DNA from 4 places in the Bacillus sp. JK106 genome. Region 3 is predicted to be linked to each of the others. Evidence: riboswitches for the same ligand, from Rfam matches in the RefSeq annotation. Region 3 holds a riboswitch; each other region holds the start of a gene.
What was found. Region 3 has a riboswitch for S-adenosylmethionine ahead of ACWJJS_RS06585 (bifunctional homocysteine S-methyltransferase/methylenetetrahydrofolate reductase). Riboswitches for the same ligand answer to the same signal wherever they lie in the genome.

Region 1 (6,018 bases), 230 kb from region 3:
ATACTCGGCATGCCGGATGAGGAGCTGAGAGCGTACACCGTTCCGGATATTCTTTCTTTATTTGATATTGAAAACGCGGGTGTTCCCGCCAGAAAGATTGATTTAGAAGGAATGGATAATGAAATCCCCTTCCTGTTAAGCAGCAGTGACAGCCGCAAACTGGAATTCTCCTTCAAAAGAAATATCATTCAAAATATGAATCTGGCCATCTTTAAAGATGTCACAGAGGCCAAAGAGCTTGAAGAGAGGCTGCGGAAATCCGACACTCTTCATGTTGTAGGGGAGCTGGCGGCGGGCATCGCCCACGAAATCAGAAACCCGATGACGGCGCTGAAAGGGTTCATTCAGCTTCTTCAAGGAAGCATTGAAGGCGAATATTCTCTGTACTTTAACGTCATTACCTCAGAATTAAAACGCATCGAGTCTATCATCACTGAATTTTTAATTTTAGCGAAACCTCAGGCGATATTATATGAAGAAAAAGACGTGACGCAGATTATGAAAGACACGGCTGATCTTTTGAATGCCCAGGCCAATCTTGTCAATGTGCAGATTCATCTGAACCTGACCGGAAACATCCCGCCGATTTACTGTGAACCGAATCAATTAAAACAGGTGTTTATCAATATTTTAAAAAACGCCATTGAAGTCATGCCGGGCGGCGGCAATATCTATGTGACCATCCAGCCTTCTGATCAAGACCACATTTTGATTTCTTTTCAAGATGAAGGAACAGGTATTTCCGAAGACAAATTAAAACGTCTGGGCGAGCCATTTTACACGACAAAAGACAGGGGAACGGGCCTCGGTCTGATGGTCAGCTATAAAATCATCGAAGAACATCAGGGACGCATTCATGTGGAAAGTGAAGAAGGGAAGGGCACGGTTTTTCATTTGACGCTTCCGATCCGGCAGAATACCGAAGAAAGAAGGAGCGGGGAATGATCTGTTTTACAAGTGTAAAAGCGCCGTTTGGAACCGTTATCGTAACAGAGGAAGAGGGCTTTATTACCGGCCTGTTTCTCACCGGGGAAGATTTTCAGGAATGGCAAAAAGACGCGCCCGGCGTAAAGCCGTGCGAAACCGCTTTGCTGTCGGAGGCGAAACAGCAGCTGGCATCATATTTTTCAGGAGAAAGAAAGCAATTCTCTCTGCCTCTGAGACAAAAAGGCACACCCTTTCAGGAAAGGGTATGGAACGCGCTGACGATGATTCCTTACGGAGAATCCCGAAGCTACGGCGATATGGCTGAAGCGATCGGAAAACCGAAAGCGGTGCGCGCCATCGGACAAGCCAATAAACGAAACCGGCTGCCGATTTTTGTCCCGTGCCATCGGGTAATCGGCAAAAACAGCGCCTTAACGGGATACGCGGGCACGAAGACGGATGTAAAAGCGGTGCTGCTGAACATCGAACAAATATCCTATAAAGAAAAATAAAACATATGGCACGTTCCGTTTTTTCGCGTCCGACATATCATTTTATTAAGTGAAAAAAGTTGGTCTGGTGAAAAAGGAGGACGAAGCCTGATGAAAATGAGCCGTCCGCAAAAGATAGCCGGTTATGCAGAGCTGTTTTTTAAAATGCATCTCATTACAGCCGCCCAAAAAGATGAAGTGATTACATTGTGCAGACAAAAAAACCGCTGACATTGCCTGAGGCAACATCATCAGCGGTTTTTCAGCTCAACTGGCAGTCAGCGAATAATTGTTCAATTTCTTCCGTGTAAGAACCGGTCACAATTCCTTTCTCGGTGATTATGCCTGAAATCAGGCTGCCCGGTGTGATGTCAAAGGCCGGATTGAAGACCGGCACATCTTCGGGAGCGGTGCGTATGCCTGAGATCTGTCTGACTTCATCCGGATCTCTTTCTTCAATCGGAATCTGATCGCCGTTTTCAATCTGCAAGTCAAAGGTCGAAAGCGGTGCGGCCACAAAAAACGGAATCTGAAAGGCGTTTGCCAAAATAGCGAGGCCGTACGTTCCGATTTTATTGGCCGTATCTCCGTTTTTAGCAATTCTGTCAGCGCCGACAATGACTGCTGAAATATGTTTTTCCTTCATTGTATGGGCGGCCATGCTGTCCGTAATGAGTGTGACATCAATTCCGCCCTGCATCAGCTCCCACGCCGTCAGCCGTGATCCTTGGAGAACGGGTCTTGTTTCACATGCGTAGATATGAAGGCCGAGGTCTTTTTGTTTCGCTAAGTAAAAGGGAGCAAGCGCCGTACCGTACCGGCTTGTAGCAATCGAGCCCGCATTGCAGATGGTCATGATCTGGTCGCCTTTTTTAAAAAGGTGCAGCGCATTTTGGCCGATCATTCGGCAAGTTTCTTCATCCTCAATCTGAATTTGAATGGCTTCATGAACGAGTGTTGTCTTCGCTTCATTGATTGAAATCGCATCCCTGATGGAATCCGTCAGTCTGTCAAGCGCCCACGCGAGGTTGACGGCAGTGGGCCTCGAACTGTTTAAATACGCTTTGACATCCGCGAACTGACGTCGGAAATCTGAAAGGTCGCGGGCTTCAAATGACTTGGCGGAGAGCGCGAGTCCGAACGCCGCGGTTATACCGATGGCCGGGGCGCCCCTTACTTTCAGCGTGACAATCGCGTCGAATACATCTTCCTTTGTTTCAAGTTCCACATATTCAGTGACGTCGGGAAGCTTTTGCTGATTTAAAATGCGGATGTAGGTTTCTTTCCATTCCACAGAACGGGGGATGGCAAATTCATTGGTCATGCTGCATCATTCCTTTACACGGAGCTTAAATTGGTCCAGAACCTCGGTGATATGCTTCAGTTCTTTTCTGTTTTCGATATAATAGGCGCCGATCTCAAGCGCCAGCTTCTTCCGTTCGATTCGTTTGTCAAACGGAGTGATTTCATCTAAGTCAGCCACATGGGCGAGTCCGATCGTGCGCCGGATCAATTCGCATCCCGCAAAACCGACCGCTTCTTCAAACGCGTTTTTCAGTGTGTCTTCCAGCAGGTGTCTGCGGGAAGGCAGGCAGTCTTTCTCCCATGCTTCACTGAATGTTTTCACAAATGTATCCCATACGGCGGCAGTATGGTCATATAACGGCTGTCTGTCGTCACCGTCGCGGCTGAGGGCGTTTAACAGCAGATTGGCGATAAATTGGCCGATGTCAAACCCGATCGGTCCGAAGAAAGCAAACTCGGGATCAATCACCTTTGTTTCATGTTCATCGGCGAAGATGCTTCCCGTGTGCAGATCGCCGTGAACCAATGTTTCCGCGGAATTCAGAAAGATGGCTTTCAATTCGTCAGCGCCTTCTTTCAGCCGGGAATTGTTCCAAACTTTTTCTGCGTATGGGCGCAGCTCCTCTTCAAAATCGTTTGTCTCATGGTCGAGAAACGGTTCTGTAAACACAAGCCTTTCTGTAATATTGCAAAGCTCAGGATTTGTAAACTGCTTTGCGAGCTGCTGCTTTACTTTCGCATCGAGCGCATAATCGGATGAGTAAAAAAGCGTTTTCCCTAAAAATTCACCGATATGAACCGATAAGTTCGGATAATGCTGCCCTTCCAGCAGCCCTTTTCTTGAAATCTGCAAATGTGAGAGGTCTTCCATTACCGTGACGGCCATTTCAGTATCGGAATAGTAAACGGCCGGAACGAGGTGCGGCACGTGTTCGCCCTGGCGGATGAGGGCGCTGCTTTCGATTCTCGCCCGATCAATTGTAAGCGGCCAGCTTTCACCGACGACTTTCGCGTAAGGAATCGCCTGTTTGATAATCAGTCCTTTTTGGTTTTCTTTATCGTAAACATGGAAGACGTAATTTAAATTGCCGTCGCCGATTTCACGGCATGTCAGAGTGCTTTTGCTTTGGAATAAGCCGAGCTTGACAGCTAACGCGGCGGCGGAGCTTTCTGTTAATTGTTCATAAAGACTTGTTTTAGTTGCTGACATGGATTTACCCTCCAATTATGTAGTGGCAGTAAGAGATCGTGACGGAGAATACGCCCGAAAAAAAAGCCTCCTTCTCTGAAAGAGAAGGAGGCTGAAACAGTGCAGTCCGCCTCTTATCTCTCAGATAACATCTGATGGAATTAGCACCGTGCCTTATGAGACAATCGTCTCGGCGCAAAATGTACGCGCCCCATTTCACAATGGAATTACGGTCGGTTGCTGTTGGGGTCAAAAGGCCAATTCCCTCGCCCAACTCTCGATAAGAGAAAATATATTGATTTGTATCACAATTCGGATTAATCAGTTGATGAAAATATTAGCAGGTGCCGGATATTCTTGTCAACGTTTTTTTGAAAATTAATATAAATCACGCCGCAAGTCTTGGAAAACCGGAATGGTTCCGCGGACGGCCGCGCTTTCTGACACATCAATTTCCGCCCGGACTGAGCCTTCCGTCCGGTCTCCTTCGGCTAAAATCCGGCCCCACGGGTCAATAATCAGGCTGTGGCCGGCAAATTCATTATCGGGATTGGACCCCGTGCAGTTAGAGGCTGCGACAAAACATTGGTTTTCAATTGCTCTGGCGATAAGCAGGCTTCGCCAATGATCAAGGCGGGGCAGAGGCCATTCCGCAGAGATAAACAGGACATTCGCGCCCTGGGACGTATGCTTTCTGATCCATTCGGGGAAACGGATATCATAGCAGATCAGCCCGGCGCACTTGACACCGTCAAGCTCAAAGGAACCGTCGCTGTTTCCTGCTGACAAGTAAAGGTGTTCATCCATCAGCTGAAACAGATGGGCTTTCTGATACCGCTTCACGATCTGTCCGCTGTTATCGGCGATGTACATGGTGTTATAGACATCTTCGCCTTCTTTGACCGCAAAAGATCCGGCAACGAGGTGTACGTTGTATGTTTTTGCCGTTTCTTTAAGCCACTGTTTCGAAACTTTGCCGTTTTCATCCGCCAGCTGGTCTAGCCGTGTGAGATCATAGCCGGTCGTCCACAACTCAGGAAGCACGATTACATCCGCATGGCGGCTTTCTTGCTCAATCAAAGATTCTGCTTTTTTAAAATTTTCTGAAGGATTTCCGTATGAAATATCAAATTGCAAACAGGAAACGGTCCATTTCATTTTTTAACACCTCAAGTTTCTCTTTACTTTTTTTATTTAACCATATATGATGATGGACTATCATTTCAAGACATTTTTAGAAGGTGAAAAATATGAACTTTGAAATCTCAGATGTACTCAAACAGCTGCCGGAACAATTTTTCGCATCATTGGTGCAAAAAGTGAATCAAAAGCTGAAAGAAGGCAGAGACGTCATCAATTTAGGGCAGGGAAACCCTGATCAGCCGACGCCTCAGCATATCGTTGAAGAAATGAAGCGTGCCGTCGAAAGGCCGGAAAATCATAAATACTCCTCATTCCGGGGCGCTTACAGCTTCAAAAAAGCAGCCGCTGCATTTTATGAAAGGGAGTACGGGGTCACGCTTGATCCGGAAACGGAAGTCGCCGTGCTGTTCGGAGGCAAGGCGGGACTTGTTGAGCTTCCGCAATGTCTTTTAAACCCGGGAGATACCATTCTGGTGCCTGATCCCGGATATCCTGATTACTGGTCGGGCGTCGCCCTTGCGAAAGCGAAAATGGAAATGATGCCGCTGACGGAAGAAAGAGGGTTTCTCCCTGATTACAGCGTAATTCCTGAAAAGGTGCGGAGCGAGGCGAAGATGCTGTATCTCAATTATCCGAATAATCCGACCGGCGCTGTGGCGACTGAGGCGTTTTTTGAGGAGACGGTCGGTTTTGCGGAACAAAACGGCATTTGTGTCGTTCATGATTTCGCGTACGGAGCCGTCGGTTTTGACGGGCATAAACCGCTGAGCTTTTTGCAGACGGAAGGCGCAAAAGAGACGGGAATCGAAATCTATACCTTGTCCAAAACGTATAATATGGCGGGCTGGCGGGTCGGATTTGCCGTCGGAAACGCTTCTGTTATCGAAGCGATCAACCTTTATCAGGATCATATGTTTGTCAGCCTGTTTCCCGCGGCGCAGCAGGCGGCGGCAGCCGCTCTTT
Region 2 (6,018 bases), 200 kb from region 3:
GAGCTTTTCCGTAAAAAAAGGTTCAATCACCGCGATTGCCGGCCCTAACGGAACAGGAAAATCCACGCTCCTTTCTGCCGCGGCCAAGCTCATCCGTCCGCTGGGCGGAGACATCAAAATAGGCGGCAGACCGATTGATTCCTATTCTGAAAAAGAGCTGCGGCGGCAGATCGGATATGTTTTCCAGAATCCTGAACACCAGTTTGTCACAGATTCCGTCATTCAAGAGCTGATGTTCGGTTTTGAAAGCAACAGAGCCGCAAAGGAGAAAGCTCTTCAGCTGTTAACCCGATTCGGCCTGAGACGCCATGCCTCACAGCATCCGTTTTCTTTAAGCCAAGGACAAAAACGCCGGCTCAGCGTCGCGACGATGCTTATGCACAATGTGAACGTTTTGATGCTTGATGAACCGACTTTCGGACAGGATGCCAAAACGGCGCGGGAGTGTATGCAAATGCTCCGTGAGATTCAAAAGGAAGGAACGGCTGTTTTGATGGTGACACACGATATGGAACTCGTCTCGGATTATGCCGACACGATCCTTGTGCTCTGCGGCACGAAACTGGTATTCCGGGGAACTCCCGACGCTTTGTTTTCTGATAACATCGGGATCGCCGAGCAGGCACATTTGGCTTTGCCGCTGCGGTATGAATGGATGAAACACGACAGGAGGCGGAGAAATGAACTTGCGGCTGGAGGCTGTTAACCCGTCAATAAAGGCGGCGGCTGTATTGTTATGCGTCATTATGCTGTCGTTTATTTATAATCCGTACACCCCTGCTTTGTTTTATATCATCATTGCGGGAGGCGTCCTCTCAGCGGGGCGTGTGCCGCTGAAAAAATGGCTGCTGTTCACGATTCCGTTTGTCATTCTGGCCTTCGGTTCTTTATGGACTGCCGCCGTATTCGGAAACGTCCCGACAACCGGAAGCAATCTGCTGTTTAAGCTCGGGCCGATTGCCGTCAACAGTGATAATGCGGCGCTCGGGATTTCTATCGCGTTTCGTATTTTATGTTTTTCTGCTTTGTCGATGATGTTTCTTTTTACAACCGATCCGATTCTGTTCATGCTCAGTCTGATTCAGCAGTGTAAGCTGCCGCCCAAGCTTGCATACGGCGTTATCGCGGGATTCCGGTTTCTCCCTCTTCTGAAAGATGAAATCCTGATCATCCGGCAGGCGCACAGAATCAGGGGTGCGGCGTCTGATTCCGGGCTGAAAGAAAAGCTCTCCGCCTTCAGGCGCTTCACCATTCCGCTATTGGCAGGCGCAATCAGAAAGGCGGAACGCACGGCGATCGCGATGGAATCTAAAGGCTTTACGGGGAGCCGAAACCGCACGTTTTACAGAACTGTTACTGTGCGCCGCGCCGACTGGTGCTTTTTCCTGCTCGTGCTTCTGTTATTCGGCGCAAGCTGGCTCATTTCATTGTTGTTTGTATAAAAACAGGCCGCCGGAGTGATTCGGCAGCCTGTTTTGTTATGTATGTTATTGATGATAATTGAGAGCCTGAGCGAGATTGGACTTGACCGTAATATCTGAGAAATTAATGCCGAGCTGTACGGCGGTTTGAGCGATTTCCGGCCTGATTCCGGATAAAGTGGACGTGACGCCGATCAATTTCAGCGCCTCAATTAATTTAAAAATCTGATGCGCCACCATCGTATCGACAACCACTACACCCGACAGGTCAATTAACAGATGTTCAATCAGCCGTTTTGCACATGTGCTCAGCGTATTCTCAAGAATGAATTTGGCGCGCTCCGTGTCAATATCGCCGACAAGCGGCAGCAGCGCCGTCCGTTTGCTCAGCGTGATAACCGGCGAGCTTAACTCCAAAATCATTTCTCTTTGCGCATTCAGCTGCATTTTTGAGTTATGCTCAGCATGATCGACAAACGTGTAAATCGTAAAATCAAATACTTGTGCAATTAAATTCTCCCATTTCTTCCTTTCTCCCTGAGCAAACGAAGATTCATGTTTATCGGCAAACGCATCATAATAACTGATGTATAGTCTCCGGTTTCTCATGAATTCACGGACCACATACTGGACGGGAGTATCCAGATGCTTCTGGTCTTTCGCAAGCTCAATCACCCACCGCTCGAACTCTTCTAAAAATTCTTTTTCCGGCATGATATACATTTTATTAATATGCCGGTAAAATTCTTTATCCTGCTCCGTCAGTTCTTCTGTGATGACGGGATTTGTCAAAGAATAAATCGAATTAGGATCCGAATCTTCCATCGTTTCGATCCACTCTTTCGCAATTTGATCCACTTGTTCTGAAAAATAGCTGTATAATGCTTCACTTATCTTCATATCTCTTCTCCTTTCCCATTTCCAATTATAGCGTCAGCGGGTCATGAATGAAAATGAAAGCTGTTAAACTATCCATTTATTTGAAATTTTTTAGTACGATAGATTACGCCTTTTTTATGAAAATGCTTCAAATGACTCTTTCCGGCCGGCATGCTCTGCCATAAAATAGTAGCAACACCCTTGTATCCACTCGCAAGCATAAAAAAGGAGGGCTTTTTTATGAATGGTGAAATGCATTTGATTCCTTATGTCACGGATGAACAGATCATGGATGTGAACGAGCTTCCTGAGGGGATTAAAGTGATTAAGGCGCCAGAGTTGTGGGCAAAAGGGTTTAAAGGCAAGGATATTAAAATCGCGGTGCTTGACACAGGCTGCGACATCAATCATCCTGATTTGAAAGACCGGATTGTCGGCGGGAAAAACTTCACCGATGATGACGGAGGCAAAGAAGACGTGATTTCCGATTACAACGGACACGGGACACACGTTTCCGGAACGATTGCCGCCAATGATTCAAACGGCGGAATTTCGGGTGTCGCGCCGGAAGCAAGCCTTTTAATCGTTAAAGTTCTCGGCGGTCAAAACGGCAGCGGCAAATACGAATGGATCATTAACGGCATCAACTACGCCGTTGAACAAAAGGCGGACATTATTTCCATGTCACTCGGCGGGCCGAACGATGTGCCTGAATTGAAAGAAGCCGTCACAAATGCGGTAAACAGCGGTGTTCTGGTCGTTTGCGCGGCAGGAAACGAAGGCGACGGAGACGAGCGTACAGAGGAACTGTCGTATCCGGCCGCTTACAACGAAGTGATCGCAGTCGGATCAGTCTCAATCGCCCGTAAATCGTCTGAATTTTCAAACGCTAATAAAGAGATTGACCTGGTGGCTCCGGGAGAAAATATTCTCTCCACCCTTCCCAACCATAAATACGGGAAGCTGACGGGCACTTCAATGGCCGCCCCGCATGTGAGCGGAGCGCTTGCCTTAATAAAAGGGCTTGAACAGGACGCGTTTCAGCGGACGCTTTCTGAGGCTGAAGTCTACGCCCAGCTCGTGCGGCGGACCCTTCCTTTGGACATCGCCAAAACATTGGCCGGGAACGGATTTCTGTATTTAGACGCGCCTGAAGTGCTGATGGAAAGAGCCGAACAGGCACAGCTGCTGTCTTTCTGATATTTTTCTCGTATAATGATTGATCAGTTTGTCACATCACCAATTTTTAAATTGTGAGATTTTCTATTGACAGTGATCTGAATAAGCTGATAAGATAACCAACAAATGATGTAACTTTTCAAAAAAATTGAAATACTTTCTCTTATCGAGAGTTGGGCGAGGGATTGGCCTTTTGACCCCAACAGCAACCGACCGTAATTCCATTGTGAAATGGGGCGCGTGATTTTTGCGCCGAGACAATTGTCTCATAAGGCACGGTGCTAATTCCATCAGACGTGATCTGAGAGATAAGAGAGGCTTGCATTTTGAAGTTAAAGCCTCTTTCTCTCATGAGAAAGAGGCTTTTTTGTTACATCTCACTTAAAGGAGGAGACTTAATGACAACAATCAAAACTTCGAACCTCGGTTTTCCGAGAATCGGCTTGAACAGAGAATGGAAAAAAGCACTTGAGGCTTATTGGAAAGGAAACACTGATAAAGAAACGTTTCTTAAAGAGCTTGACGGCTTATTCTTATCAGCTGTCAAAACCCAGCTTGACCAACATATCGATATCGTGCCGGTCTCTGATTTCACCCATTATGACCATGTGCTTGATACCGCCGTCAGCTTTAACTGGATTCCGGAGAGATTCCGCAGCATCACGGATCCCGTTGATACATACTTTGCGATTGCCCGCGGTGTAAAAGACGCCGTTTCCAGTGAAATGACGAAATGGTTCAATACCAACTACCATTACATCGTTCCTGAATATGACGAAAGTATTGAATTCCGTCTGACGAGAAATAAACAGCTTGATGACTACCGCCGGATTAAAGAAGAATTCGGAGCGGAAACGAAACCTGTCATCGTCGGTCCGTATACATTCGTCACGCTTGCGAAAGGATACGAAGAATCAGAAGCGAAAGCGATTCAAAAACGCCTTGTTCCTCTTTATGTGCAGCTTCTGAAAGAACTTGAAGCAGAAGGCGTCAAATGGGTTCAGATTGATGAGCCTGCCCTTGTGACAGCTTCTTCTGAAGACGTCCGCGCCGCCAAAGACCTCTATGAAGCGATCACAAAAGAGCTCTCAGGGCTGAATGTCCTCCTGCAGACATACTTTGATTCGGTTGATGCATATGAAGAACTCGTTTCTTATCCTGTACAGGGAATCGGACTTGATTTCGTGCATGATAAAGGCAGAAACCTTGAGCAATTGAAAAAGCACGGCTTCCCGAAAGATAAAGTGCTGGCAGCCGGTGTGGTCGACGGCCGGAACATTTGGAAAATTGATGTTGAAGAACGCCTTGATGCGGCTTTGGATATCCTCAGCCACGCTGATGTTGAGGAGTTATGGATTCAGCCTTCAAGCAGCCTTCTGCACGTGCCGGTGGCGAAACACCCTGACGAGCATCTTGAAAAGGATTTGCTGAACGGCCTGTCATACGCTAAAGAAAAACTGGCGGAACTCGGCGTCTTAAAAGAAGGGCTTCTGTCCGGCAAAGCGGCCGTCAGTGAGCAGATCGAAGAATCAAAAGCGGCACTTAAGGCTTTAAAAGCATTCGCAACAGGAGCGAACTCAGCTCAAAAAGAAGAGCTGAATCAGCTGACGGAAAAAGACTTCTCCCGTCCGGCAAGCTTTGAAGAACGATTGGCGCTGCAGAATGAATCACTCGGTCTTCCTCTTCTGCCGACGACGACAATCGGAAGCTTCCCTCAATCTGCCGAGGTGCGGAGCGCACGGCAAAAATGGCGGAAAAAAGATTGGACGGATGAACAGTACCAAGCCTTTATTAATGCGGAAACGAAGCGCTGGGTTGACATTCAGGAAGAAATCGGCTTAGACGTGCTCGTTCACGGAGAATTTGAGCGGACGGATATGGTCGAATACTTCGGTGAAAAACTGGCCGGGTTCGCCTTTACGAAATATGCGTGGGTCCAGTCTTACGGTTCACGCTGCGTACGTCCGCCTGTCATTTTCGGAGATGTCGAATTTATCGAACCGATGACGGTAAAAGATACGGTCTACGCCCAATCGCTGACTGAAAAACACATGAAAGGCATGCTGACGGGACCTGTCACCATCTTAAACTGGTCATTCCCGCGTGTGGATATTTCAAGAAAAGAAATCGCCTTCCAGATCGGGCTTGCGCTCAGAAAAGAAGTAAAAGCGCTTGAAGATGCCGGTATTCAGATTATCCAAGTGGATGAACCCGCGCTCCGCGAAGGACTGCCGTTAAAAACGCAGGATTGGGATGAATATTTAACTTGGGCCGCAGAAGCATTCCGGTTAACGACATCTTCTGTGCGAAACGAGACGCAGATTCATACGCATATGTGTTACAGCAACTTTGAAGATATCGTAGATACGATCAATGATCTTGACGCGGATGTCATTACAATCGAACACAGCAGAAGCCACGGAGGATTTTTAGAGTACCTGAAAGAACATCCTTACGTGAAAGGCCTCGGACTCGGTGTATACGACATTCACAGCCCGCGTGTGCCGGCAACTGAAGAAATCTATCAAATTATTGATGA
Region 3 (6,018 bases):
AAAACCTCCGAGATGAAATGCTCCTTTGACGCTGTCCTGATCATATTTACAATCCTCAATCGTCTGATGGGGGCGCAGCACGCTGTGTCTGATGGCGTATGTGTCTTCTGCGGTGATGGGTTTTACTTCAACCATAAAAAATCCTCCTTTGCTTGATTCTTTTTCTGTATCGTACCATGAAAAAGCCGCCTGTCATATCAGGCGGCCTCTTCCGCGTCAATGCAAATATACATCAGCCCGCTTTTCATCCTTTTGCTTAATATAAGCTGCAAGCTCTGATGTCAAATCAGAACGGAGAAACGGGGTGATTAAATAAATTCCGTTAAACAGTTCGCACGCCGTGTCGAGAAGCGACTTGGCGATGGCGAGGCCTTCGGCTTTCTGCTTTTGCTTGTCTTCGCCGGCGAGCGCCATTTTTTCCCGGATGCTGTCTGACAGCTTAATGCCCGGGATCTCATGATGAATGAACTCTGCATTGCGGCTGCTCGTTAACGGCATAATTCCGATATACACCGGTGTTTTGAGGTGTTTCGTTTCATGATGAATGTCAATGAGCTGCTGCTCCGAGTAGACAGGCTGGGACACGAAGTAGTCAGCTCCGCACTCGATTTTTTTCTCCAGCCGTTTTACTGCTTTATCAAGATGGCGGACATTCGGATTAAATGCTCCGGCTACGGAAAAGTTCGTTTTCTTGCCGAGCGGTTTCCCTGATAAAGAAATGCCCTCGTTGAATTGCTTAATCAGCCTGATCAAGTCAAAGGACGTTAAATCATAGACGGAGGTAGCCCCCGGAAAGTCGCCGATTTTTGAAGGATCACCCGTGATGGCTAAAATGTCGGTGAGCCCGAGCGTATCCAGCCCCATTAAATGTGACTGAAGGCCGATGATGTTGCGGTCTCTGCATGTAATGTGAACGAGAGAACGGATATCAAGGCGTTCTTTCAGCAATGAACCGCAGGCGGCATTGCTGATCCGCGGTGTCGCCAATGAATTGTCGGCGAGCGTCAGCGCTTCTATGCCGGTTTCTTTTAATTCAGCCGCCGCTTGCAGAAATTTGTCAAAATTCAATTTTTTCGGCGGATCAAGCTCTACGATAATTGACCGTTTTTGAGCGGCGATTTCGTTTAAACCAGGCTCGGTCCGTTCATTCCGGACGGAGATGATTTCTTCTTCCCGTCTGATTTTCACTTCTTTATCAGTGACGGGAGAAAGTCCGCGGACCGCTTCAGCCATGGCTCTGATATGGTTTGGCGTCGTACCGCAGCAGCCGCCGATAATGCGCGCGCCCTGAGTGCGGAACTGTACGGCGCTCTCCCGGAAATAGGCATCGTCCGTATCATACACAAGCCGGCCTTCTTCTAAAGACGGAAGGCTGCTGTTCGGGTAGACCGATAAATAAGCGTCACGGAAAATCGGCACTTCGGTGAGCGCTTCAATCATGTGGTACGGGCCGAGCCGGCAATTGATTCCCGTTATGTCAGCGCCGAGATCGGCAATTGACCTGAGGGCTTCCCGAAGCGGCGTTCCGTCCTGCAGCACGCCCTGTTCGTGCATGGATACGTTCAGCATAATCGGAAGTTCCGTTTCTTTTCTCGCTATCTTCAGCACTTCGCGCGCCTCTTCTAAATCATAGTATGTTTCCAGGAGCAGACCGTCCGGCTCTTCGTGAAGCAATAAATAAAGCTGCTCCCGAAAGCTGCGTTTAATCTCCTCCAGGCTGTAGGCGTTTTTGTTAAAGGTGCGGATGCCGCCCATCGTTCCCAATACATAAGCGCCGTCTGAGGAAGCGCGCGCGATTCTGACCGCCTCCTGATTGATTTTTTTCGTTTCATCCTCAAGTCCGTATCTTGAGAGCTTAATAAAATTTGCGCCGTACGTATTTGTCTGGATGATGTCTGCCCCGGCTTCGACGTAAGCCTTATGTATCCGCTTGATTTCCTCGGGCTTTGATACGTTCAGTTCCTCAAAACATCTGTCAATGCCGTAGGAATAGAGGAGAGTGCCCATCGCGCCGTCTCCGATTAAAATCCGTTCTTTTAAGTCTTGTAATAGTCCCATTGTTTGCCTCCTTCGTCACATTCAGCAAGGAAAAAAGAGAAATAAAAAAAGTCTTCTTAAGAAGAAGACTTTGTAATCATTTGTCTCTCTTCTTATCTTCCAAGCTGTTTTTAGCTTGCTGGATTTAGCACCTTGGTCATGGTTTGGGTTAAACCATTACACCGGTTGCTGAAGCGTCGTCGGGCCAGTCCCTCGGCTTCTCTTGATAAGAACGTTCATATAATTGTCATGGGTTTCCAAAACTTAACTGTGAAAATCCCTTTCTCCAAATTTACCGAAAATAGAGACAATAATCAATAGGAATCACATAATTTATCTAAAATTAATAAATTGAACGTCAATCGGCAGGTCTGCCCCGCGGACGGCTGCAATAATCTGCTGCAGATCATCTTTATTTTTTCCGGTGACGCGCACTTGGTCGTCCTGAATCTGCGACTTGACCTTCAAGCCGGAGTTTTTAATCACAGCGTTGATTTTTTTGGCGTTGTCTTTATCAATGCCCTGTACAAGCTTCGCGCGCTGGCGCACCGTGCCCCCTGAGGCATTTTCGATTTTACCGTATTCAATGTTTTTCGTCGGCACGTCCCGTTTGATCAGCTTGCCGCTCAGCACATCTTTGAGCTGATTCAGTTTAAACTCGTCATCAGAAATCAGGACAAGTTCTTCCTTTTCTAAAGTTACATCGCTTTTCGATCCTTTAAAGTCATAGCGCGTGCCGATTTCTTTCAGCGTCATCTGAATCGCATTCTGCACTTCGGGAAATTCAACTTTGGATACAATATCAAAAGAACTTTCTTTTGCCATGAGAAAACCTCCTATAACATTTCACTTATGAGTTGATTATAGTAGAATAAAGAGAAATGTCCAACTGCATAAAGCATGAATTTATGCATATTGGAAAAAATGAGAAAAACATCAGCCCCATACGGGCGAATCAGGAAGGACGATAACATGAGACCAGGGCAGCAGCTCACGCTTAGTATAGATCACCAAACCGATTTCGGTTATTTTTTAACCGACGGCGAGGATACGGTTCTTTTACATAACAGTGAAATTACAGAGGATATTGAAGACAGAGATGAAGTGGACGTATTTATTTACGTCGATCATCAGGAAAGACTCGCGGCGACGATGAAAAAGCCGCTTATCAGCTTTTATGACTACGGATGGGTGGAAGTGACGGACGCTGTGGAGGATATGGGCGTATTCGTCGACGTCGGTCTGTCAAAAGACGCGCTCGTCGCAACGGAGCACCTGCCTCCGTACAAATCCGTCTGGCCGCAAAAAGGCGACAGACTGTATTGCATGCTGAAGGTGACAAGCCGCGGACGCATGTTTGCCAAGCCGGCGCCTGAGGATATCATCAGTGAATTATTTACGGATGCAGAGGAAGACGTCATGAATAAAGACCTGACAGGCACGGTGTACAGACTGATCGCATCAGGCTCTTTTCTGATAACCGATGAAGGCATCCGCGCGTTTATTCACCCTTCAGAAAGAAAAGAAGAGCCGAGACTCGGCAGCCGCGTGACGGGGCGTGTCATCGAGGTGAAGGAAGACGGCTCCGTCAACATGTCCCTGCTGCCGAGAAAGCAGGATGCGCTTTCGGTTGACGCGGAGGAGATTCTGACCTATCTGAGATCAAGAAACGGCGCGATGCCTTACGGAGACAAAAGCGATCCTGACGATATCCGCGAACGATTTCATTTAAGCAAAGCCGCCTTTAAGCGGGCGCTCGGGCACCTGATGAAAAACGGCAAAGTGTATCAGAAAGACGGCTGGACATACGAAAAACAATAAATTTTCTGCAAAAACATCGGTGAACCAAAACCGGTGTTTTTTATTTTCTCAAAAGCTCCTATATCCCTCATTTGTTTATCAACCTGCCGAACATACATATTTTATTGAAATAAAATATTCTGACATCCGAACCGATATATAACTATAGAAAAAAACAAAAGGAGAGTTTCAATGAGAAAAATGGCGATATTTGCGGCTGTACTGCTGCTTGCGCTCAGCACGGCGGGATGTGCCGGCAAATCCGAGGAGACGGCGGCCGAAAAAACGAAAACAATCGGCATCATGCTGACAGACAACGGCCTCGGCGACCAATCATTTAATGATTCAGGCTTTCAAGGTTTGATGAAAGCAAGAGACGAGCTCGGCATCACATTTGATTACAGAGAAATAAAAGACACCGGTACGTACGAAAAAGGACTGACCCAGCTTGTCCGGGAAGGCAATGATGTTGTTGTGGGGCTCGGTTACAGCATGCAGGCGGATTTAGAAAAGGTCGCCAAAAAATATCCGAAGCAGCGGTTTGTGCTGATTGATTCCGTATCAGACCTGGATAATGTCACCTCCGTCACGTTTAAAGAGGATGAAGGAAGCTTCTTAGCCGGAGCGCTGGCGGCTATGACGAGCAAAACCGGCACGATCGGATTTATCGGCGGTTCAGATGCCGATGTCATTAAACGGTTTAAGAAAGGCTATCTGAAAGGCGCGGAATCAGTCAAACCGAACATCCGCGTGCTGTCGGAAATCAGCGGTACGTTTGATGATGATAAGCTCGGGAAGCGCATCGCCCAAAACATGATCCGAAAAAAAGCCGATGTCCTGTTTACGGCGGCCGGCTTCACGGGTGTCGGCGCACTGAAAGAAGCGGAGGCGCGAAAAGTATACGCCATCGGTGTTGACAGCGATCAATATTACACCGCCGAGCACGCCGTTATCTCTTCTTTAGTGAAAAACGTCGACCATGTCATCTATGAATTGGCGAAAGATTTAAAAGACAACAAGGAGATCAAAAGCGGTGAGATCGTTTACGGACTGAAGGAAAACGGCATGGACTTAGCCAAGATCAGAGTTGTCAAAAACGCAGGCGGGCTGACGAAAAAGATCACGGATATGAAAAACAGTCTGATTGAAAAAGGAGGCGATCTGAAGTGACATTACGGACAAGGCTGCTCGTTAACGCAGCCGTTACGATGATTTGCTTCGCCGCCGTCATCGGCTTTACCATCGTAAACATGATGAAGATTCAGGCTTCAAATGAAGATGAAGTGGACGCGCTGTTAAACGTCCAGGAAGCAAAAGCCGACCTTAATACGTTAAAAGAAAGCATCACCGGCTATTCCTATACGCTCGCAGACGCCCAGAAAGAAGATGTACGAAGCTATATGAAAAGCAGCTCAGACAAACTGGCGGCGCTCAAAAAAACGATGAGGGACGATGCGGACAAAGCCGCTTATGACAAACTCGCCAAAAAATACGAATCATGGCAGGCGGAGGCGGACGCTGCCCTTGATTCGAAAAGCCCGGCTGAAGCGACAAGGACGGCGGCCCGCATCAACGGTCTCCTGAATGATATTTATATGCTGAATCTGAAAAGCCGGGATCACTATGAAGACATGCAGAAGCAGACGGCTGACCAGATTCAGTTTATCGTTTACAGCGCAGCCGTGCTGACCATCGTGATACTTGCCGTCACCGTCATATCTTCCATCAGGCTGACGAAGAGAATTGCAGGGCCGATCCGCCGCATGGCTGAAAATGCCCGCCGTATTGCAGGAGGGCACCTTGCTGTTGAAATGCTTGATTATAAAGGGAAGGACGAACTGAAAGAGCTGAATGACTCATTCGGAATGATGGCTGAACAGCTCCGCACCTTAATTCAGGCGATCGGAGAGGTCGGCCGTGAAGTCGAGACTTTTGCGGAAGGTTTGACGAAGGAAAACCAGACGCTGAAGGACATGACCGAGCAGGTGTCCGTATCGACGGAAGAAATGGCGCAAGGCTCCCAAACCATTTCAGAAGATCTGCAGCATGCGGTGCAATTCATTGAACAAATGGATGATCATTCAAAGGCGAACGCCGAACGTTCAAAACAAACGACGAGAAGCAGCGAAGAGACGATTGCTGCGGTGGCTGCGGGGCGAGGTGCTTTAGCCGAGACCAAGC
Region 4 (6,018 bases), on a different contig from region 3:
TCACTCGTTTCATGGGGCGGTGTGAGCGATATGGTGCTTACTTATGAAGAGCGGAAGGATATGCGGCGGATGATGAAGCGGGTGATCGGCGGCACGCCGAAAAAGGTGCCGGATGAATACAGATGGCGTTCGCCGTTTGAAAAAGCAGACCGCATTCAGGCCCCTGTGCTGCTCATCCATGGAGAGAATGATGAGAATGTTTCGATTGAACACGCCCGGATGATCGAGGACAAGCTGAAAGAGGCGGGGAAACCGGTGGAAACTTGGTATTACAGCGGTTTTACGCATTATTTTCCGCCGCAGGAAAACAGACGCATTGTCCGGCGGCTGGCGGAATGGATGAAGACACGGTAAGATGCCTGATTTATGATATGATAATAAAGAATAAGAGAATGAAAGGGGATTTTCATTTTGGGAATGCCTGTTGAATTTAATACCATGATTGTGACAAAAGGCAATGAAAAACGGATAGAGGAAAATATCTTTTTATTGGAGAAAGAGGGCTACCGCGTCTATCCTCTTGATATTCCGATGGACGTGCGCAAAACGAAAACCGGAGAGAAATCCGGCACCGGCGAGGTCCAAAAGCTCGAATGGGCGAACGGCCGGACAAGCATTACATACAGACTCACTTCGCTTCATTCGACAAACTGAAAAAACAAAAGCCGAGGGCATAAACGCCCTTGGCTTTTTTGATTACACGAGAGGTCCGCCGGCTTTGGCAATCGAGTCTGCATGGGAAAACTTTTTAAAGTTTTCTTTAAACTCATTGGCTAAAAACAGCGCTTTTTCGTTGTATGCTTGTTTATCGCTCCATGTGTTTTCAGGCTGAAGAACTTCATCCGGCACGCCCGGAACATGAACGGGACTGTGCAGGCCGAAAATGCTGTCTGCCGTCATGTCAGTCTGGTTCAGTCTGCCGTCAATAGCGGCTTTGACCATCGCTCTTGTATACGAAAGTTTCATCCGTTCTCCGACTCCGTACCCTCCGCCGGTCCAGCCTGTGTTGACCAGGAAGACTTGAACGCCGTGTTCGTCGATTTTACGCCCGAGCATTTCGGCATATACATGTGCCGGAAGCGGAAGGAACGGTGAACCGAAGCACGTCGAGAAAGTCGTTTGCGGAGATGTCACGCCGCGTTCGGTTCCCGCGAGTTTACTGGTGTACCCGCTTAAGAAGTGATACATCGCCTGTTCCTTCGTCAGTTTGCTGATCGGAGGAAGCACGCCGAATGCGTCCGCCGTTAGAAAGACGATCGCCTGCGGATGGCCGGCAATGCTAGGCTGCACGATATTGCCGATCATCTCAATCGGATATGCGGCTCTTGTGTTTTCCGTGTAGAAGGAATTGTCGTAATCCGCTTCACCCGTTTTTTCATCAAGCACGACATTCTCAAGAACAGACCCGAAGCGGATCGCACGAAAAATCTGCGGTTCTTTTTCCTTGCTCAGATTGATACATTTAGCGTAACATCCGCCTTCAATGTTGAAAACGCCGGAATCTGACCAGCCGTGCTCGTCATCTCCGATCAGTTTGCGGTCCGCATCGGCTGAAAGCGTCGTTTTCCCTGTGCCGGAAAGGCCGAAAAACAGGGCGACATCGCCTTTTTCACCGACGTTGGCTGAACAGTGCATCGGCAGTATATCCTGCTGCGGAAGCAGGAAGTTCATAATGGAGAATATTGATTTTTTCATTTCTCCGGCGTATTCGGTGCCGCCGATTAAAATGACGCGCTTTTCGAAAGAGACAATGATAAATGTTTCCGAATGCGTGCCGTCCGTCTCCGGGTCTGCTTTAAAATGCGGAGCTGAGAGAATGGTGAAAGGCTGCGCTTGCGGGTCTCTTTCATCCGTTTCCGGTCTGATAAACAGCTGGCGCGCGAATAAATTGTGCCACGCAAATTCATTTACGACCGTAATCGGCAGTCTGTATTTTTCATCCGCTCCCGCGAATCCTTCAAACACAAACAGTTCATCCCGCTGTTTTAAGTAGCTGACGACTTTGGCGTACAGCTTTTCAAACGCCTCTTCAGAAATGGGCTGATTCACCGCGCCCCAATCAATTTGATTTTCTGTGCTTTGTTCACGGACGATAAATTTATCTTTAGGTGACCGGCCTGTATATGCGCCGGTGGTGGCGCGTACGGCGCCCGTTGATGTCAGCGTTCCTTCATTTCGGCTGATTACTTTTTCGGTAAGTTTTGGAGCCGATAAATTATGATGCACATTCGGACTTGCAAGTAATGCTTGAAGATCTGCGGTTAAATCAACTAATTTCATAAAAACCTTCCTTTGCCGGTTTATTTGTATTTCGCTGAATGTGGAATTAGTATAACATATATCTGAAAATAGTCTATACTATTTGCGGTTTTTTGTTTGTGTTTTTCCATTGCTTCCCGAAATAAAGGCGCGCAATCGCTTTAATTCATATTGACACTTTCCGCCCTTTTACGATAAGATATTTCATTGAGCGGATACTCTTATCCCGAGCTGGCGGAGGGACAGGCCCGATGAAGCCCAGCAACCGGTTTCTCTGTAAAAAAGCAGGTGAAAACACTGTGGGAAACCAAGGTGCTAACCTGATGCAAGGTTTAATATTTTCCTTGAGCGATAAGAGTGAAAGGCACACAGACCAAACCCTTTCCTCGAGTGGAAAAGGTTTTTTTATTTCATAAAATATGCCAATTAACATTCTCTGATATAGTATGACATTGTATTAAGAGGGAGCGAGTTCCGTATCATATGAGAAGGTCTTGCAAAAGATCTTTTTTCAGGAGGAAAAGTGAATGAGTAAAAACCGTCGACTATTTACATCTGAATCTGTTACTGAGGGTCATCCGGACAAAATCTGTGACCAAATTTCTGACAGTATCTTAGATGAGATTTTAAAAAATGACCCGAACGCGCGCGTGGCCTGCGAAACATCTGTAACGACAGGACTTGTGCTGGTAAGCGGAGAGATTACTACATCAACATACGTTGACATTCCGAAAACAGTCCGTGAAACGATTAAAGAAATCGGCTACACACGCGCCAAATACGGATTTGATGCGGAGACTTGCGCTGTTTTAACATCAATTGATGAACAGTCTGCGGATATCGCAATGGGTGTCGATCAGGCTCTTGAAGCGCGTGAAGGCACAATGAGCGATGCTGAAATCGAAGCAATCGGAGCGGGAGACCAAGGCCTGATGTTCGGTTATGCGTGTAACGAAACGAAAGAGCTTATGCCGCTTCCGATCTCTTTGGCGCATAAATTAGCCCGCCGTTTGAGCGAAGTCCGCAAAGAAGACATTCTTCCGTACCTTCGCCCTGACGGCAAAACGCAAGTTACCGTTGAATATGATGAAAACAACAAGCCGGTCCGCATCGACGCGATCGTCATTTCAACTCAGCACCACCCGGAAATTACGCTTGAGCAGATTCAGCGCAATCTGAAAGAGCATGTCATTAACCCTGTTGTGCCTGAGGAACTGATCGATGAAGAAACAAAATACTTCATCAACCCTACGGGACGTTTCGTAATCGGCGGACCTCAAGGTGATGCGGGTCTTACCGGCCGTAAAATCATCGTTGACACATACGGCGGATATGCACGTCACGGCGGCGGCGCATTCTCCGGTAAGGATGCGACGAAGGTAGACCGTTCTGCGGCATACGCTGCGAGATACGTAGCGAAAAACATCGTGGCAGCAGGTCTTGCTGATTCTTGTGAAGTGCAGCTTGCATACGCGATCGGCGTGGCACAGCCTGTTTCTATTTCCATCAATACATTTGATACAGGAAAAGCTTCTGAAGAAAAACTGATCGAAGTCGTACGGAATAACTTCGACCTGAGACCTGCCGGCATTATTAAAATGCTTGATCTGCGCCGCCCGATCTATAAGCAGACAGCTGCTTACGGCCACTTCGGACGTCATGATGTGGATCTTCCTTGGGAGCGTACTGACAAGGCGGATGCGCTTCGCAAAGAAGCACTAGGAGAATAATTTTATAGCCGCTTACTTAAGCGGCTTTCCCTTTTTGTAGATGCTGCCATGCTTATTTTTTACATAGCGTGAAACCAATGGCGTAACAAAGCGTCTATAAAAAGGGGGTCCAATTAGAAAATTACACTTATGGAGGCTATACTATGTGTGGATTTGTCGGTGTTTTTAATAAGCATCCATTAACTCAAACCGCAGATCAAGAAGAGCTAATCAAACAAATGAACCAAATGATCGTTCACCGCGGTCCTGACAGCGATGGGTATTATCATGATGAGCACGTCGGATTCGGCTTCAGACGGCTCAGTATTATTGACGTAGAAAACGGCGGACAGCCTTTATCATATGAAGACGAAAAATATTGGATCATTTTTAACGGCGAAATCTATAACTACATTGAATTGAGAGAAGAGCTTGAAGCGAAAGGCTACACTTTCAATACAGATTCCGATACCGAAGTGCTCCTTGCGACATACCGTCATTATAAAGAAGAAGCCGCTTCAAAGCTTCGCGGAATGTTTGCGTTTTTAATCTGGAACAAGGCTGACCGCGTCATGTACGGCGCGAGAGACCCGTTCGGAATTAAACCGCTGTATTACACAACCATCGGGGACAAAGTATATTTTGCATCTGAAAGAAAGAGTTTAATGGCCGCTCAAAACGGTATTGATCTTGATACAGCTTCTTTACAGCAATATATGTCTTTCCAATTCGTTCCTGAACCGAGCACGCTTGACGCTGAAGTGAAAAAAGTCGAGCCGGGCAGCCAGTTTACGATCCGCCCGGAAGGCGACATCGCGTTTAAAACATATTTCAAAGCGAACTTTAAGCCTGTTCAGTCTGATGAAGATAAATTGGTGAAAGAAGTCAGAGACGCAATCTTTGACTCTGTCAAAGTTCACATGAGAAGTGACGTTCCTGTCGGTTCGTTTCTATCCGGCGGTATTGACTCTTCTTTTATCGTCTCAGTTGCGAAAGAATTTCACCCGAGCCTTAAAACATTTTCCGTCGGTTTTGAGCAGCAGGGCTTCAGTGAAGTTGACGTAGCGAAGGAAACGGCTGCCGCGCTCGGGATTGAAAATATAAGCAAAGTCATTTCTCCTGAGGAGTATATGAATGAGCTTCCGAAAATCGTCTGGCACTTTGATGATCCGCTTGCAGATCCGGCGGCGATTCCTTTGTACTTTGTCGCGAAAGAAGCGAAAAAGCATGTAACGGTTGCATTATCCGGGGAAGGCGCGGACGAGCTGTTCGGCGGGTACAATATTTACCGCGAACCGCTGTCGCTTAAACCGTTTGAACGCATTCCGTCCGGTCTGAAAAAAATGCTTCTTCATGTGGCGTCCGTCATGCCTGAAGGAATGAGAGGGAAAAGCCTCTTAGTCCGCGGCTGCACACCGCTTGAGGAGCGCTATATCGGTAATGCGAAGATTTTTGAAGAGCCCGTGAAAAAACAGCTGCTCAAACATTACAATCCAGAGCTTTCATACCGTGATGTCACGAAGCCGTACTTTACGGAAAGCCGTTCATACAGCGACATTAATAAAATGCAGTATGTTGACATCCATACGTGGATGCGCGGCGACATCCTGTTAAAGGCTGACAAAATGACGATGGCCAACTCATTGGAACTGCGCGTGCCGTTCCTTGATAAAGTCGTGTTTGACGTAGCTTCAAAAATTCCGGATGAATTGAAAACGAAAAACGGCACGACGAAATACCTTCTGCGCAAAGCTGCTGAAGGGGTAGTGCCTGATCATGTGCTTAACCGCAAAAAACTCGGCTTCCCTGTGCCGATCCGCCACTGGCTGAAAAATGAAATGAACGAATGGGTTCGCAACATCATTCGCGAAAGTGAAACAGACGCTTATATTGAAAAGGATTATGTCCTTCAGCTTCTGGAAGATCATTGTGCCGACAGAGCGGACAACAGCCGCAAAATCTGGACCGTGCTGATCTTCATGATCTGGCACAGCATCAATGTCGAAAAAAGACTGGTGCCGGAAGAGCTGAATCATCAGCCGAAAGAAGT

Region 1: it holds a riboswitch for S-adenosylmethionine, as region 3 does, so the genes downstream of both, mtnK (S-methyl-5-thioribose kinase) here and ACWJJS_RS06585 (bifunctional homocysteine S-methyltransferase/methylenetetrahydrofolate reductase) in region 3, are expected to answer to the same signal.
Region 2: it holds a riboswitch for S-adenosylmethionine, as region 3 does, so the genes downstream of both, metE (5-methyltetrahydropteroyltriglutamate--homocysteine S-methyltransferase) here and ACWJJS_RS06585 (bifunctional homocysteine S-methyltransferase/methylenetetrahydrofolate reductase) in region 3, are expected to answer to the same signal.
Region 4: it holds a riboswitch for S-adenosylmethionine, as region 3 does, so the genes downstream of both, metK (methionine adenosyltransferase) here and ACWJJS_RS06585 (bifunctional homocysteine S-methyltransferase/methylenetetrahydrofolate reductase) in region 3, are expected to answer to the same signal.

The regions. Positions count from the first base shown of each region.
Region 1 covers NZ_JBSJQC010000002.1:435,717-441,734, forward strand. The annotation lists gene ACWJJS_RS07840 (PAS domain-containing sensor histidine kinase) at 1-945, shown strand, start outside; gene ACWJJS_RS07845 (methylated-DNA--[protein]-cysteine S-methyltransferase) at 942-1,439, shown strand; gene mtnA (S-methyl-5-thioribose-1-phosphate isomerase) at 1,681-2,742, opposite strand; gene mtnK (S-methyl-5-thioribose kinase) at 2,749-3,933, opposite strand; SAM riboswitch class I at 4,044-4,199, opposite strand; gene ACWJJS_RS07860 (carbon-nitrogen family hydrolase) at 4,291-5,070, opposite strand; gene ACWJJS_RS07865 (pyridoxal phosphate-dependent aminotransferase) at 5,163-6,018, shown strand, end outside.
Region 2 covers NZ_JBSJQC010000002.1:407,735-413,752, reverse strand. The annotation lists gene ACWJJS_RS07725 (ABC transporter ATP-binding protein) at 1-706, shown strand, start outside; gene ACWJJS_RS07720 (energy-coupling factor transporter transmembrane component T family protein) at 681-1,442, shown strand; gene ACWJJS_RS07715 (STAS domain-containing protein) at 1,488-2,321, opposite strand; gene ACWJJS_RS07710 (S8 family peptidase) at 2,541-3,500, shown strand; SAM riboswitch class I at 3,640-3,794, shown strand; gene metE (5-methyltetrahydropteroyltriglutamate--homocysteine S-methyltransferase) at 3,878-6,018, shown strand, end outside.
Region 3 covers NZ_JBSJQC010000002.1:209,531-215,548, forward strand. The annotation lists gene ACWJJS_RS06580 (GNAT family N-acetyltransferase) at 1-135, opposite strand, end outside; gene ACWJJS_RS06585 (bifunctional homocysteine S-methyltransferase/methylenetetrahydrofolate reductase) at 217-2,058, opposite strand; SAM riboswitch class I at 2,148-2,270, opposite strand; gene ACWJJS_RS06590 (YajQ family cyclic di-GMP-binding protein) at 2,371-2,862, opposite strand; gene ACWJJS_RS06595 (CvfB family protein) at 2,962-3,858, shown strand; gene ACWJJS_RS06600 (BMP family lipoprotein) at 4,030-5,007, shown strand; gene ACWJJS_RS06605 (methyl-accepting chemotaxis protein) at 5,004-6,018, shown strand, end outside.
Region 4 covers NZ_JBSJQC010000003.1:921,366-927,383, reverse strand. The annotation lists gene ACWJJS_RS15105 (alpha/beta hydrolase family protein) at 1-354, shown strand, start outside; gene ACWJJS_RS15100 (DUF2584 domain-containing protein) at 412-654, shown strand; gene pckA (phosphoenolpyruvate carboxykinase (ATP)) at 697-2,280, opposite strand; SAM riboswitch class I at 2,478-2,617, shown strand; gene metK (methionine adenosyltransferase) at 2,787-3,989, shown strand; gene asnB (asparagine synthase (glutamine-hydrolyzing)) at 4,133-6,018, shown strand, end outside.